3 regions of the Paenibacillus sp. lzh-N1 genome follow, and region 3 is predicted to be linked to each of the others. Evidence: predicted binding sites of a transcription regulator. Region 3 holds the regulator's gene; each other region holds the start of a gene.

Region 1 (5,421 bases), 2.3 Mb from region 3:
TTCAAGGGCCTGCACTGCCGCGTTAAAGCCAAGTGGCTTAATGGTATACTCAAAATTCTGATCCTTAGCAATAGCTGCCAGTAAATCCATGTCGATTCCGACAAATTTCCCATTTACATCTTCAAACTCAAAAGGCGCGAACGTTGTATCCGTGCCGATATCATACTTTGTTTTATTTTCTGCGTGAGCCACCACACCGAAATTACCGGCCAGGGCAACCACAGAAAACAAACAAATCATGAGTGCTATTAGTTTTCTTGGTTTTTGCATAAGATCCTCCAGTCAGTTGAACGGTTCAAAGTTTTCTGTTTATTCTACAGGAGTTATTAAAAATTGACTACTTTGATGTCAGGTATTTTTTAAAAAACATCTCATGGAACTATCTGGATGTGTGAACTCTGAAGATGTATTTTTGCCCCAGAATGCCAATAAGCCCCTGCCGCAAAAAGCGGACGGAAGCTTATTGTGTATCCTATATTGTATGTTCTTTTTCAGGGATTCATGAAGAAAACTAGAAAAGAATTTTGAAAATTAAACCTGACAACAGCGCAGAAATTGGAATCGTTATTACCCAGGTAATTACAATACGACCAGCTAATGACCAGCGAACTGCGCTAAAGCGCTTCGCAGAACCAACACCCAAAATTGCCGAAGTTATTGCATGTGTGGTACTTACTGGCAAATGGAGCAAGGTGGCTGTGAATATAACGGAAGCCCCCGAAACGTCGGCTGCAAATCCATTAATTGGGTCAATTTTAAAAATTTTGGTTCCCATCGTTTTGATGATCTTCCAACCACCAATAGACGTACCCAGTGCCATAGCGGTTGCCGCTGAAATTTTAACCCACATAGGTACTTCCAAATGGTCTTGATACCCTGCGGAGACGAGTGCGAATGTGATAATCCCCATCGCCTTCTGAGCATCATTCGTACCATGCGTAAACGACTGGATAGCTGCCGTAATGACCTGCATAGTGCGGAAACCTTTGTTCACTGTATGTGGACTGCGATAAGCAAAAATGTATTTCAAAATCATCATCACAATGTAACCGACAACAAAAGCAATCAACGGGGAGAAAATAAGCCCCTCCACAATCCCGATGAAGCCGCTCCAATTTAATTTATCCTGTCCCGCACCTACATACACCGCCCCTGCCAACGCACCAATCAATGCATGAGAGGAGGATGAAGGAATACCAAACCACCAGGTTAGAAGATTCCAGATAATCGCAGCGATCAGCGTCGCAATGACGATATCAATACCGTTGGTTAATTTGGTAGGGTCAGCAACACTTCCACCAATGGTTTTGGCAACCCCAGTGAACATGATGGCCCCAAGAAAGTTCATAACCGCAGCCATAATAATCGCACGTCGCGGCGTCAATGCACGGGTCGAGACCGAAGTCGCAATCGCATTCGCGGTATCATGAAACCCATTGATAAAATCAAATGCCAGAGCAAGAAAAATAACAATACCTAATACCAGTAAACTTGTATCCATGTAACAGGACTCCCTTACGAGTTACGCATAATGATGGATTCCAGCATATTTGCAACATCCTCGCATGAATCCGTTGTATTTTCAAGGCGTTCGTACAATTCTTTACGTTTAATCAGCTCAATAGGATCAGTTACAGTTGCAAACAGGTTTTTGATGCAAATACGCAATAATTCATCCCCCTGATTTTCCAAATCATTTAGGCGAATGGTGTATTCACGAATAGCCAACAATTTTTTCTGTGAAAGCAAATGTACAGCCTTCTGAATTTCGTAAGCTGATTGACGCAAAATATCAGCGAACTGCACAATATACTCGTCCGGCTCTGTAATGTTGTACATATAAAAACGAGAGGCTGTCGCTTCAAGACCATCCAGCACATCATCCATGGTCGTTGTCAGTTCCATGATGTCGTCGCGTTCCAGCGGCGTAATGAAGGTCTTGTTCAACTCAGTAATAATCGTGTGTGTGTAATCATCACACTTATTTTCATACTTCTTCATCTCATTGGTAAACAAAGTCACATCTTGAAAATTTGAAGTATGTTGGGCAAAATAATCGGCTGCTTGCACGATCGTATCTGCCATATTTTCCAACGTCTCGAAGAATATATCCTTTTTCTTCAATCTCATAACGATTACCCCTTTACGAAAATATCCGCAACCTGTTTCGACTGCAATAGACAACCTTTGCTATCTTATCACACTCATCAATGTTTTTGTAATGTTTGTAAAAGCAAATTTCTAGATATACGTATACAATGCCCGACATAGAGGGTCATTATCCGACAATTTTTTCCTAAATAGGTGTATTACGTTTTCTAATTCGCTTCAAACGTTACATGTTCCGTTAGTGAAGTATCTGCAGGTACTACATGTATATAGGATGTACCTGGTGTTAACGGGATTTCAACCCCATTTTTCATAAACCGAATCGCATCGCCAGATGTATGCTGCCATTCAGCACGTATTAACTGTCCTTGTTGAAACACCATGGCCTCTCCGCTACCGTCCAGTTCAACGCTTAGTCTGCCTACATCATCCAGCGTTCGATGCCTCGTGCTCATCACAATAACATTAGCCGCTGAGAGCTGTTGGTTATTATTTTGATCCAGATGTGACTTTTCGTTCACAAAACGCTTATATCGTTGATCGGCTCGATCATAGGTATAAGATACGCGATAGCTTTTCAGCAAAAACCGGATGTGCACAGATGCGGCACTCTCGTCCACCATAACTGGAGTTTCGCCGGTTTTAAGATAAGGATACACTGGAACTTCCGTCTGCTTGGTATATCCTTTGCTTTCGCTTCCTTTACGTAGCCTGCTCACATCTGTGTATAAATTATGTGGTGGACGACGATCTTTACTTCGCCAAAAATAAGCCCCTCCATTTGAAATCTCATCCAGATGCTCCTTCCGCTGCTGCTGTAAAATCGCATAGGCATCTGTACTTCCCCCTGCATGTATCGGCAACGCACCATAGGTTTCGCCTAGTTCAATCAAATACGGCCGAATACTGCGGACCGGACCGATCTTCACATCTCCACCATGACTTTGGAAAAAAGCTACCAAACGGGTAATTCCGCCTTCTGCAAGAACCTCATATACCATGTCTGCCTCGCTAAGCCCTGCCTGTGGACGCGCAGCCGGGGCATTGTTAATCATGACAGCCAGTGGCCGCTCCAAAACAGGCTGCTCCACCGGAAGCCCGGTAAGCGGAGCTGTAAATGCCGGAACAGATGGCTCCTTAGGCGGTTCAAGCACCTTCTTCTCTGTTTCTTGCTGGTTCGGTTGGGGAACGGATTCAGATTCACCCGTATTGGACAAAGCAGAACAAGATATCATTGTCATGCATAACAGAGCTGAGGCCATCACACGCAACCAATGATTTCGTTGAAACATGGGCCCGGACAAGTTCATCCCTCCACATCGTTATTTTTCTCATTATAAGCTTTATTTCCTGTTTTTGTCTTGATTGAGGCATTACCTCTCTATAGAATACTTATCTAAAGACATTAAAATTTAAAAAATATTTAGAGTTTGTGATTTTTATCACAAATAACTGTAACTGAACCTAATACAATAAAGGTGTAGCAAAGATGATCATCCCAAACAAAATGAAATACAACCCATCATTATAGATTAACAAAGAGGAGTGATTTGAATGTTTAACAACTGGTTACGTGAGAACAAAGTAGCAATGTGGCTGCTGACTGTAGTACGGGTTTATCTAGGTTATGAATGGATGACCCACGGACTTGAGAAGCTGACTGGCGGATTCGATGCAGGTGGATTTATCTCGGGGGCCATTGCTAAAACAGGCGGAGATCACCCCGCTGTACAAGGCTGGTGGGGATCGTTCCTTGAAGCCTTTGCCCTGCCGAATGTCGGTTTGTTCAACGTCCTGATCCCATTGGGTGAGTTCTTGGTCGGGGTTGGCCTGCTGCTTGGTACATTGACTACACTGGCTACTTTGATGGCTATGGTTATGAACTTCTCGTTCCTGTTCTCGGGAACAGTAAGCACCAATGCAATCTACCTGCTGGTTGAAATCTTCCTTATCGTTGCTGGTGCAAATGCCGGAAGAATCGGCTTTGACCGTTGGGTACTGCCCTTCCTGCGTGGACTGTTTGGTAAAAATAAAGATACTTATCAAACGGACCCCAATCGAAAAATAGCTTAACTATCCAAAAAACAACCGTTATCCTCTGGAAATGGTTGTTTTTTTGTTCAGCCATGCTGCTTCTCTTTAATGTGTGGCTATGCTGCACCCTCCTCTATTTAAATGAACAAAGGAGTCCTCAAGTCCATCCTGACTTGGAGACTCCTTTTTCGGGTTCATCTTTCCCACTTGAAACCTCAGAAGGCATGTTTTACCCAGTCATCAACTATGAAAAATATAAAGTATTCGGAAATGACATTACCGCAGATATCCGCAGATATATTGACATCATGGCGACGGAATCTGGACAGCCGGCTACCAAGGATGCGGCATTACACATCGGTTATCAACAGTTAGCCGGAAGGGTGCTGGCTCAAGAGTCGTTTATAACCCAATATCCACATTCCAATCGTACACAAGCAGTGAAATCATTACATGATCTCTATTTCTTCTATACTTTTTATGGTACGAACAATACACCACTATTCGATGATGACACCGGGAAGATTCGCCCCAATGCCAAAAAAGGATATCAGCTCGTCGTTCAACGCAACAGGGATTCGAAGAGTACCTACATTCAAAAGCTGAAGGCATTTATGACACTATTGGATCAAAATGGAGATAAGCGAACTCCGCAGGTATCCGCCTGGCTAAAAAAGAACGTGCCTGCTAATTAATCACAGAAGAACACACCAAAAGAACTTCCAACCCCACACACCATGTGGTTTCGGAAGTTCTTTTTCTTACATTTACAGATCATTTTCTTGACCAAAAGCCCAACAATTGAGGCTCAATGAGCCAAGGACATACGACTGAAAAAGCTTACGCGCGGAGCGATCATGATCGGCAGCCCCCATCACGTAAAACAAAGGCGAAAAGTGCTCTATTCCATACGAAGGAACCGCCTGCTTGGCATATGGAGCCTTCTTGTCATATTGGAACAGATGACGCAAATTCCAGTCTTGAAGCTGCTGTGCGATCCAGTCATCATATTGAACGGCCCAATCGGCTGGCTCACTCGTCTGCTTGAGTGTCCGCAAGTTGTGGACCAAGCCTCCACTACCAAGGATCAAAATCCCTTGTTCACGCAGTGGCGCCAGCATCCGTCCAATCTCATATTGCTCCTGAGGATCGCGCCGTGAATCAATGGATAAGGGTACGACCGGTATGTCCGCATCAGGATATATATGCCGCAAAACCACCCATGCTCCATGATCCAGTCCCCGGTTCCGAACCGGCTGGTGGAACAGGTTATGCTGA
Region 2 (5,421 bases), 160 kb from region 3:
GGCAACTTTATCAGCACAGGTATTAAATTTAAGAAAGTGTTTTCTTTCGGGATAAAGTATGCTAAAATGATATATACTAACAAAAGGAAAGCTTTATCAAACCGAAATGCAAAAGAAGGTGAAAAATTTGGAGAGTCAACCGCAATTTACAAAAATGTGTCCGCGTTTTGAAACCGCCTTTTCATGTCTGGGTAAGCGCTGGAATGGATTGATTATTCAATCCATGATGAGCGGTCCCAAGCGGTTTAAGGATATTTCCAATCTGATTCCCACAATGAGTGACAAAATGTTATCAGAGCGGATGAAGGATCTGGAAAATGAAGGGATTCTTACACGCCATGTATACCCGGAAACTCCTGTCCGCATTGAATATGAGCTAACCACCAAAGGCCGTGCACTTCAGCCGGTTATGGAGCAGATTCAATTTTGGGCTGAGGAATGGATTAGATGATCACCAAACTCATTAAGTGTTTCTCATAGCAAAACAGCCTCTTCCTAGGAAAAGGCTGTTTTTTTATTTTGTGGTAGGCAGTACGGCTTAATAGCTTTTAGCGCGCCCTGCTACTGAGAATACTCCGGTTGTTGTACGGCGAGGGATGCGGGATTGAATATCCAGTGCGGCTGAACGAAATGTGCCTAAACACGAGTGGCAAAGTCTTCCTGCATAAATGGGAGAACGGCAGGACTCGCAAGGATAATCAAGCTGACTGTATGTGGAGGGAAATTTACCTGCTCTTACCCAATCTGTGAGCAAATCCATAGGTGTGCCAGTCACATCACTCAGTTGGCGGGTATGAGTAGAAGGATGCTTCCATAGATAGTTAGAACAGCGGTCAAAGAATATATTTTCTTCTTGAATACAAGTATTACACAGGTTTCTAAGATTTTGACGGAAAACGGAACCGCATTTTGGGCAATTCGAAGTATATATATCCACAGAAACCAGTCCTTTGTATCGGGATATAATAATATTTTTAAATTTATTAGTTACATATTACTATGACTTTATACCTATATCAATCTTTATTTAAAGAATTGCTGATCTTTAAGTATATGCTGGCATCTATATTGACATTACTATATTACTTATGTATTATTGCTTACATAAAGTTACTAAGTGAATAAAATAAATTGTTTGCGATAAGGGGATTTTTTAATGATACCATCTTTATTTTTAGCCCACGGATCACCTATGCTTGCTATTGAACAGACGGACTATACTGCATTTCTAGAGCGGTTGGGGAAAAGCGTTCGCCCTAAGGCGATTGTTATCTTTACAGCTCACTGGGAGACGCAAGTGTTAACGATTAGTTCAATGGATGACATATACGATACAATTTATGATTTTGGAGGCTTCCCACCCGAACTGTACGAAGTGAAGTATCCAGCACATGGTTCTGTTGAACTAGCTAATAAGTTGAAAAAGTTATATGAACAAAAGGGCATCGATGTACAAACTGATCGGGTGAGGGGACTGGATCATGGTTCCTGGACATTGTTGCATCGTATGTATCCTGAGGCAGACATTCCGGTAGTTCAGATTTCCGTAAATCCGTACCTCTCGCCCAAAGCACAATTTGCCATTGGTGAGGTGTTGCGTGAGTTGGGAGAACAAGATATTCTGGTCATTGGCAGTGGCGTGACTGTCCATAATCTACGTATTGTCAAATGGGGAGAAACGAAAACGGAGCCTTGGGCAATTGATTTTGATGACTGAATTATCGAAAAAATGCATAACGGAGATATAGAAGCTTTGGATCACTATGAAAGCGAAGCGCCATATGCTCGTCAGGCCGTACCTAGAGCAGAACACTTTGTACCGTTGTTTATTGCAATGGGTAGTGGCAATCCTGCAAACAAAGCTAAGGTCATCCATAGAAGCTATGAGATGGGAAATTTAAGTTATCTATGCTTTCAGTTTTAAAGCGTGTAGGGCAGAAGAAGGTCGAGTTATGTGCTTTGTTTCTGTCCCGTCCGTTCTCTAAAAAATGGGGAGTGGAATAAAATTAGGGAGTGTTATAAGCTAATAATGGCTTACAGCACTCCCTTTTACATTAAAAAAAGATTTATTATATCCGGCAAATCTCACGTGGGCACAATTCACAATGACATACACCTTGCAGCATTTCCAAATCCTTGACAACAATCATACCATTATCGTATTCTACTGCATTTTTCTTACGCAGATCACTGAGCATCCGATTTACGCTTTCCCGGGTAGCACCGATCATATTTGATAAGTCAGTATGAGTAATCTTTTTATGAATCAGGATATAGTCGCCGTGAGGCTCACCATAGGTGTTGCATAGTCGGATGAGTGTGGAACATAGAGCGCCAGGCTTGCCGTACATCATCAAATCGCGGAACTTGGTCTGAGTAATGCGATGATGCGATCCCATCCATTTCATAAAGTCAATCGCAAAATCACAATGCTGGCAAATAAGCAGCTCCAAATCTGTATGATCGATTACGCCAATATCACTGTCCTCCAGAACCTCAGCAGAAAAGGAATGCTTGGTGCCGAAGAAAGGATCAGCTTGACCAACAAGATCGCCGCTTTGATACATATATAGAATAAGTTCCTTACCCTCATCCGTTGTTTTGGTTACCTTTACGCGTCCGCGCTTAATATAAAACAGCTTATCCGCTGTATCTCCTTCCCAGAACAAATGCGAGCTTTCTGGCATAACTCGATCTTTCATCATCACTTGCAACCGGTTGAAGCTGGCCTCCGAGAAGCAACAGGTGTTGCCGCGGGCTTCCATTACATTTGTAGGGTTTCTCATCGTCCATTTCCCCTTTGTATCCTATGTTTTTTATCTGCAACTTGATCAATTCAAATTCATTATATACCTGTGCAATGAGTTTTTGGGGCAAGAAGAGGGGGTAAAAGTGGCAGAATTCCAAACTTTGTGATTTAATTCACTTCATAAAATAAAATTTTAAATAGATTGTGAAAAAAATCACAAAATATCTTGAAAAGCTGTGTTACGATCAGTGCGTGAACAAGAGATAGTACACGAGATAACAGGAGGATGAGGGAAATGGCTGTTAAAAACGAGGTTATCCAAAAAGAGCAAAGCGCAGAGCAGTATATTCAAACGCTGATTGACCGGGCGAACCGGGCACAGCAAGCTTTCATGAGTATGAATCAGGAGCAGATTGACGAAATCGTACAAGCTATGGCACTCGCAGGGATGGATAAGCACATGCACCTAGCGAAGTTGGCTGTTGAAGAAACAGGACGCGGTGTGTACGAGGACAAAATCACCAAAAACATGTTTGCAACAGAATATATCTATCACAGCATCAAAAATGAGAAGACCGTTGGTGTCATTGAAGATAATGATTTCGATAGCTTCCAAAAGATTGCAGAGCCAGTCGGTATCATCATGGGGATTACTCCAGTAACAAACCCGACTTCGACTACGATGTTCAAAGCGTTAATTGCCATTAAAACACGTAACCCAATCATTTTCGGCTTCCATCCATCTGCTCAATCGTGTAGTGCGGAAGCAGCCCGCGTCTTGCTTGAAGCAGCTGTTAAACATGGTGCTCCAGCGGATTGCATCCAATGGATTGAAGCACCTTCGATGGATAAAACAAATGTACTGATGAACCACCCTGATGTGGCATTGATTTTGGCAACTGGTGGATCAGGCATGGTTAAGGCAGCTTATAGCTGTGGTAAACCTGCGCTTGGCGTAGGTCCTGGTAACGTACCTTGCTTTATTGAAAAAACAGCCGATATCAAACAGGCCGTGAACGACCTTATCCTTTCTAAATCTTTTGATAACGGTATGATTTGTGCTTCGGAACAAGCCGTAATTATCGAAGAGCCTATCTTCGAGCAAGTGAAGAAATTGATGATTGCTAATGGTTGCTACTTTGTAAATAAAGAAGAAGCAGCTAAGCTCACTCAAGGGGCTATGAATGTAGAAAAATGTGCAGTGAACCCGGCCATCGTCGGCCAGTCTGCTGTAAAAATAGCTGAAATGAGCGGCATTACAGTACCGGCAGGAACAAAAATTTTGGTCGCTGAAATTGAAGGAGTAGGAACCAAATTCCCATTATCTGCGGAAAAATTGAGTCCGGTATTGGCTTGCTACAAAGTGAAAAATGCAGAGCAAGGTATCCAACGTGCTGCTGAAGTTGTAGAGTTCGGCGGTATGGGTCACTCGTCAGCTATCCATTCGCAAGATGAGGACGTTATCGCTCGCTTTGCAAACCGTTTGCAAACAGGTCGTATCATTGTAAATGCACCTTCCACACATGGTGCAATCGGTGATATTTACAACACCAACCTTCCTTCGTTGACACTTGGTTGCGGTTCGTACGGTCGTAACTCGACTTCGTCGAACGTATCTGCAGTTAACTTGATTAATGTGAAAAGGGTGGCGAAACGGACGGTGAATATGCAATGGTTCAAAGTACCTTCCAAAATTTATTTTGAGAAAAATTCGACACAGTATCTTGCTAAAATGCCTGATATCACACGTGTAGCCATTATCACTGACCCTATGATGGTGAAACTCGGATATGTGGACCGCGTCATTCATTATTTGCACCAGCGCCAAACACCAGTTGCGATTGAAGTGTTCTCTGAAGTTGAGCCAGATCCATCGACAGTTACGGTAGAACGTGGTACTGAAATGATGAGACGTTTCCAACCGGATTGCATCATCGCACTCGGCGGCGGTTCGCCAATGGATGCTGCTAAAGGCATGTGGATGTTCTATGAATATCCGGATACTGATTTCAATAACTTGAAGCAAAAATTCATGGATATTCGTAAACGGATTTACAAGTACCCACGTCTGGGTCAAAAAGCACAATTTGTAGCTATCCCTACAACCTCGGGTACAGGTTCGGAAGTCACATCGTTTGCAGTAATTACAGACAAAAACCTGGGCAACACGAAGTATCCGCTGGCTGACTATGAGTTGACTCCTGATGTGGCAATTATTGACCCTGTGTTTGTATATTCGCTGCCTAAAACAGCTGTAGCCGATACAGGTATGGACGTTCTGACACATGCTATCGAGGCTTACGTGTCTGTAATGGCCAATGATTACACAGATGGTCTGGCAATTAAAGCCATTCAACTGGTATTCCAATACCTGGAGCAATCGGCTCTGATCGGCGACAAGTTGGCTCGCGAAAAAATGCATAATGCTTCTACACTTGCAGGTATGGCGTTTGCTAATGCATTCTTGGGTATTAACCACAGTCTTGCACATAAATGGGGCGGACAATACCATACGGCGCATGGCCGCACGAATGCTATCTTGCTGCCGCACGTTATTCGCTATAATGCGAAAAAACCGACAAAATTTGCTTCGTTCCCTAAATATTCGCACTTTGTTGCGGATGAGCGTTATGCAGAAATTGCACGCATACTGGGACTGCCTGCACGTACCA
Region 3 (5,421 bases):
TACGACCTGATCCTGTTTAATATCTATTTGAGCGCTTGTCACGCCTGGATATTGAGATACCAGTTTTTCCAGAGGACTTTGCATTGTAACCTGACGGTAAATGAACCATCCCCCAAACATCAACAAGGCTGCCACAACGGCCGCCACAACAATAGGAACTGCACGCAATTTCAAACAACATCCTCCTCTCAAAATGTAAAACCCAGAAGAAACGGGACGAATGTCAACAAACAACCAAATTGCATGATCTTATAGAGATCAGCAACTCATTTTTCTATCATTTTTGTCTATCACTTATAAAATATAGTATATCATAACGTGAATCTAATATCGAAGGCAATGTGTGGAGGAGTTGTGATTTTCGTAGCAGCAAAAAAAGACGTAAATACGATTTAAATCGCATTTACGTCTTTTCAACTTCAATCAGTTATTCTTTTAACAATACATTGCTTTCACCATCATCACTACTCCCATAACACGCTAGTAATTAGGCAAAGTATACTTTATCCCCGTCGATGCTCCATCTGAGAAACGGTAAAAGGTATAGTTGTGATGGCTTTCATCATCGTAAAACAGTTGCCATACATATTCGCCATTGAACACACTCGGTTGGAGCCTTACAATTTTTGCATTTGGAAGTTGCTGCTGAATTATCGCTGTCATTTTTTGCTCGTCGACTCCGTTTTTCATCAGCTCGGTATGAACACCGCTTGGATCTGCGACAGGTACGTTAGGTTGTCCTTCCATTTTTTGAAAAGGGACCCACACCATTATATTTTCATTCTGTGCGTTTTTTCCTTGAACCACCCAATATATCTGATCCCACACAGACTTCCATGTCTGAGTCGTGCTAACCAGACCACCTGATTGCTTGGCCTTAATGATAGCGGCATTTTTCTCAGCCACCTGGTCTTGAGTAACATAGGAATAATACCAGAAAATGCTGACCAGAATCAGTATTACGGCCAAAATGGCGACCGCTATCCATTTCTTCTTATTTTTCAAACCTGTGCTTCCTCTCTAAGGGGATGTGACACCTGAATTAGCGCGACAGCAGCCCTTCAAAGGCGGCTTGTGCCTCATGTTTGATACGTTCCTCGTCCATCGTCAGGCATTCGCCGTTTTTCACAACCTGTCGACCGTCTACCCACACATGAGCCACGTCTTTGGCACTTGCAGAGTATACGGCATGGGAAATAAGATCTGTACGCGGCAAGAAATGGGCCTGATTCAGATCTAGCGCGATAAAGTCAGCCTTGTTGCCTGCTGCCAGCGTTCCTACTTCTTTTAAACCAATCGACTTTGCACCATACTCTGTTGCCAGACGCAGTGCTTCATTTGCAGGAACTGCTGTTGGGTCGCCAGATACTCCCTTGTGAATGAGTGCCGCCAGACGCATTTCCTCGAACATATCCAGGTTATTATTGCTGGCAGGACCGTCTGTTCCAAGAGAAACAGTAACTCCTGCACGCAGCAATTCAGGCACTCTAGCTACACCACTTGCCAGCTTCAAGTTGCTGCCTGGATTATGTGAAACCGCCACACCTCGTTCCGCTAATAAAGCTATCTCTTCGTCGTTCAAGTGTACGCCGTGGGCAACAAGTGAAGGGCGGGAGAAAAAGCCAAGCTTATCTAAGTGTGCAACTGGACGCAAACCGTAGTCGCGTACGTTTTGCTCAACTTCGGCGATCGTCTCGGACATGTGCGTATGCAATGGTAAATCGAGATCATGTGCTGCTTGAACAAATTTCTCAATAAACGCTGGCGGGCATGTGTATGGGGCATGCGGAGACATCATCGTTGTGATACGTCCGTCTGCTTTTCCATGCCAGTTACGGGCAAAAGTCACGGCCTCAGCCAGCTTGATCCGCTGTTCTTCTTCTGAACAGAGTCCAATGGCTCCACGCATCAAACTTGCACGGATGCCCGACTCTTCAGCTACACGTGCCACCTCATCCATATGATCGTACATATCCAGGAAAGTTGTGGTTCCACCTTTCAGCATTTCCAGCACTGACAAGGATGTTCCCCAATACACATCCGTAGATGTAAACTTGGCTTCCATAGGCCACATTTTTTCCTGAAGCCAGACTTGAAGTGCCAAGTCATCTCCATACCCTCGCAGCAGAGACATCGCCGCATGACCATGAGTATTAATCAGACCAGGCAAAAACAATAACCCGTTACCGTCGATTGCTTCCGTCTCTTCCTCACCCGGAGGCAGAGTCTCGCCAATGTAAGTAATACGGCTATCCTCCACAATCATAAAACCATGGATTACCCCAGCTTCAGGTCCATTCACGGCAAAAGAACCGTTTTTAATCATCCATTTATTCACTGTCATATTGTGCTTCTTCCTTTCCGTCCTCCAGGTAATAAGCGAGGCTAAGCAAATCAGTTGTAAAGTCTGTGGCATGTATCCGAATGTTAGCCGGTGCCTTGAGAATGATAGGTGCAAAGTTTAAAATCGCTCCAATTCCACTCTCAATGAGCCTATCAGCTACGTGTTGTGCCTCAAAATCAGGTACAGTAATAATCCCGATTCGAATATTTTTTTCTTTTACAGTCGTTTCCAATTCATCCATCGGCTGAACGACTAAGGTATTGATTCTGGTCCCAACCTTATCCGGGAACGCATCAAATACCGCCACAATCTTCATATTGTCTTTTAAATAAGCGTTATAGTTTGATAGGGCTTGACCCAGATTACCCGCTCCGACCAATACCACATTAATTTGCTGGTCGATTTTCAGGATATGGCGTATTTTCTCAATTAGATAAGAAACATCGTAACCGATACCCTTCCGACCAAAATCGCCAAAATAGGCAAGATCTTTACGAATTTGGGCTGGATTTAAATCTAACCTCTGTCCCAGCTCTTGAGAAGAGACCGTAGCCACCTCCCGTTTGTGCAGTGCATTCAGATAACGTAAATATACGGGTAATCTCCGTACGACAGCCTCTGAAATTTTATCTGATTTCATACTTGCTCCCCCTAATTGTAACGGACTTTAGGTGTCCGTCCGTTGTGCCTCTGTCTCCGGGGCGGATTGGAGCCATTCGGCGATGCGGGGCACCATTTGCTCCGATGGCATATGCTCCATTTTTGGTCCCGGTAACGAGTACAAAAAGTGCTTTCCATAATAGGATTCGATCACACGCGTATCGTAAACGATAACGACTCCGTGGTCGCTCGCTGTACGTACCAATCGTCCAAATCCCTGTTTGAAGCGAATAACTGCTTGTGGTACAGACAGCTTCATAAATGGATTCTTCTTCTGCTGCTGCAGCAGCTCGCTTTTTGCCTCCAGTAACGGGTGATTGGGCGGTTGAAACGGCAAGCGAACGATGGCCAGACAAGTCAAAGCCTTCCCTGGAATATCAACGCCTTCCCAGAAGCTGCTGGTTCCCAGCAATACAGAAGCCTTGGCTTCCTGAAAACGACGGGTTAGCTTGCTGCGGCTCCCACTGTCTACACCTTGTCCTAACACGGTAATATCGCTGGATGCTAACGCCTCTTTGAGTGGCTCATACACTTGCCGGAGCATCCGATAGGAAGTAAACAGAACAAGCATTCTCCCCCGCGTCGCCTGGGCAGTCGCTCCTAGAGAGCTAACGAGCATCTCTACAAAATGTGCATCCCCTACACTGCCCTTCACACTCGGAAAGTCTCGCGGAATGACCAGCAACACCTGATCCCTGTAATTAAAAGGTGATGGGAGCTGTGACGTCATTAATCGTCCTTGATCCGCTGCCTCCTGCAAGCCGAGTTGATCGGTCATGTACTGAAACGACTTATCTACCGATAAAGTAGCAGATGTCAGAATAATACTTCTTTTTTTGTCAAAAAACATTTCTTTCAACTGGCGGCTCACATCGACGGGCACTGCATAAAATTGCAATGATTTACTACGGAATTGCCCACTCGCTTCGAGCCAATATACGGTTGTTTCATCATCGAGTCGTATAAAGAAGCGCAAATTTTCCCTAATCCCCGCCAAATCCTTAAGCAGACCCGTGATATCTGTAATGAGACTATCCGCCGCATAATCGTCGTGTTCTTCCTTGACATCCAGCATCAGCTTGTCGCCCTTGCGCAAAATTTCACTCAACGTTACATAAAGCTGATTTTCCAACGCCGCCGCATGATCCCACTTTGCAGGCTTGGCCGACGGTTTGAGACGCGAAGAAAATTGCCCCGTTTCACCCGGTGTGGCATCAGACCGCTCTGGCAACATACCAAACAACTTATCGCTTAGCAGGTCCCAAGTTTCCTTAACCTCTAACACGAGTGGGTACAGCTGATCAATGGTCGAGGCCCATTCCGTCGACTTCTCATGCCCCGACTTTGCCAACTGCTGACGTAACGAAGGCAATTGTCCGTTCTTACTGTCCTTGAACAATCGAGTCAGCGTATGCACGAGTGTGAAATATTTCATATGCATGCCCAGGTGCTTACCGGCTACTTCCTCTAGATGATGTGCTTCATCAATGACCAGATGTTCATAGCTGGGCAATAGCTGGTGACTTGCTTTGACGTCGGTGAACAGCTTGGAGTGATTCGTTATAACCACATCCGCTGTTCCTGCTTCATGACGTGCACGATGATAGTAGCATTTGCGGAACCATGGGCAAGAACGACCAAGACAGGACTCGGAATCACTAGCTACTGTTTCCCAGAAATCCCCTCCACGGTTGCTCAGGTTTAGTTCCTCATCATCACCGGTTTCTGTCAGAGTCAGCCAGACAATCATTTGAGCCGCTGTAATCAAGTCTTCCTTTGGTGTCGCGAAGTCTCTTCTGTTTATTTTATGTTCAAACTTACGCAGACACAAATAATGCCCCCGACCCTTAAAAATGGCAGCCCGGAACGGGAACGGAATCACTTTTGTCAGCATCGGAATATCACGCTCTCGCAATTGCTCCTGCAGATTAATGGTATGCGTGCTTACTGTGACCCTCTGCCCATATTTTACACTGTGGTACAGTGACGGAAGCAAATAGCCTAGGGACTTCCCTGTTCCTGTACCCGCCTCGATCAACAAATGCTTATCTTGAGTCAGGGCTTGATTTACACCCTCAATCATTTGTGTTTGCGCCTCGCGCTCCTCATATTGGCTCAAGGATGAACGCAAATTGTCCCGCACATCATCCATATACTCCTCAAAGGAAACGCCTGAGAGTGGATTCGGATCATCTTCTCTTCGTGGAGTAGCCAGTTCGGTCCAATCTTCCACTTTAAGCGCAAGCTGACGAAAAAACTGATGTTTCTCCAAATCCTGAATAGGGTCTAGCTCTTTCTCTTCTCGTATGCCGTCAAGAAACCAACCCAGGTCACTGTCTTCCTCTGCGAACAAATCGCTGAGCCGCTGTATCGTTATCAGAGGTAATGCCTGAAGCTCACCCAGACATTTTAAAAAC

The links. The regulator Rex, encoded in region 3, represses fermentation and respiration genes when NADH is low (regulators of the CRP and FNR family bind a similar motif). The targets are predictions, from matches to a motif close to TTGTGAAATATTTCACAA.
Region 1: C0638_RS03500 (DoxX family membrane protein) is a predicted target of Rex. The motif match lies at 3,540-3,557, and genes of this name have one in related genera.
Region 2: adhE (bifunctional acetaldehyde-CoA/alcohol dehydrogenase) is a predicted target of Rex. The motif match lies at 2,952-2,969, and genes of this name have one in related genera.

Annotation. Positions count from the first base shown of each region.
Region 1 is NZ_CP025696.1:780,985-786,405, forward strand. It holds gene C0638_RS03480 (amino acid ABC transporter substrate-binding protein/permease) at 1-270, opposite strand, end outside; gene C0638_RS03485 (inorganic phosphate transporter) at 512-1,501, opposite strand; gene C0638_RS03490 (DUF47 domain-containing protein) at 1,516-2,130, opposite strand; gene C0638_RS03495 (DUF3048 domain-containing protein) at 2,319-3,413, opposite strand; gene C0638_RS03500 (DoxX family membrane protein) at 3,664-4,182, shown strand; gene C0638_RS03505 (hypothetical protein) at 4,368-4,838, shown strand; gene C0638_RS03510 (dioxygenase family protein) at 4,911-5,421, opposite strand, start outside.
Region 2 is NZ_CP025696.1:3,949,185-3,954,605, forward strand. It holds gene C0638_RS17795 (winged helix-turn-helix transcriptional regulator) at 107-451, shown strand; partial or broken gene C0638_RS17805 (DODA-type extradiol aromatic ring-opening family dioxygenase) at 1,157-1,924, shown strand; gene C0638_RS17810 (Crp/Fnr family transcriptional regulator) at 2,070-2,786, opposite strand; gene adhE (bifunctional acetaldehyde-CoA/alcohol dehydrogenase) at 3,045-5,421, shown strand, end outside.
Region 3 is NZ_CP025696.1:4,109,549-4,114,969, reverse strand. It holds gene C0638_RS18650 (hypothetical protein) at 1-174, opposite strand, end outside; gene C0638_RS18645 (cell wall elongation regulator TseB-like domain-containing protein) at 481-1,005, opposite strand; gene C0638_RS18640 (amidohydrolase) at 1,043-2,344, opposite strand; gene C0638_RS18635 (redox-sensing transcriptional repressor Rex) at 2,331-2,984, opposite strand; gene dinG (ATP-dependent DNA helicase DinG) at 3,012-5,421, opposite strand, start outside.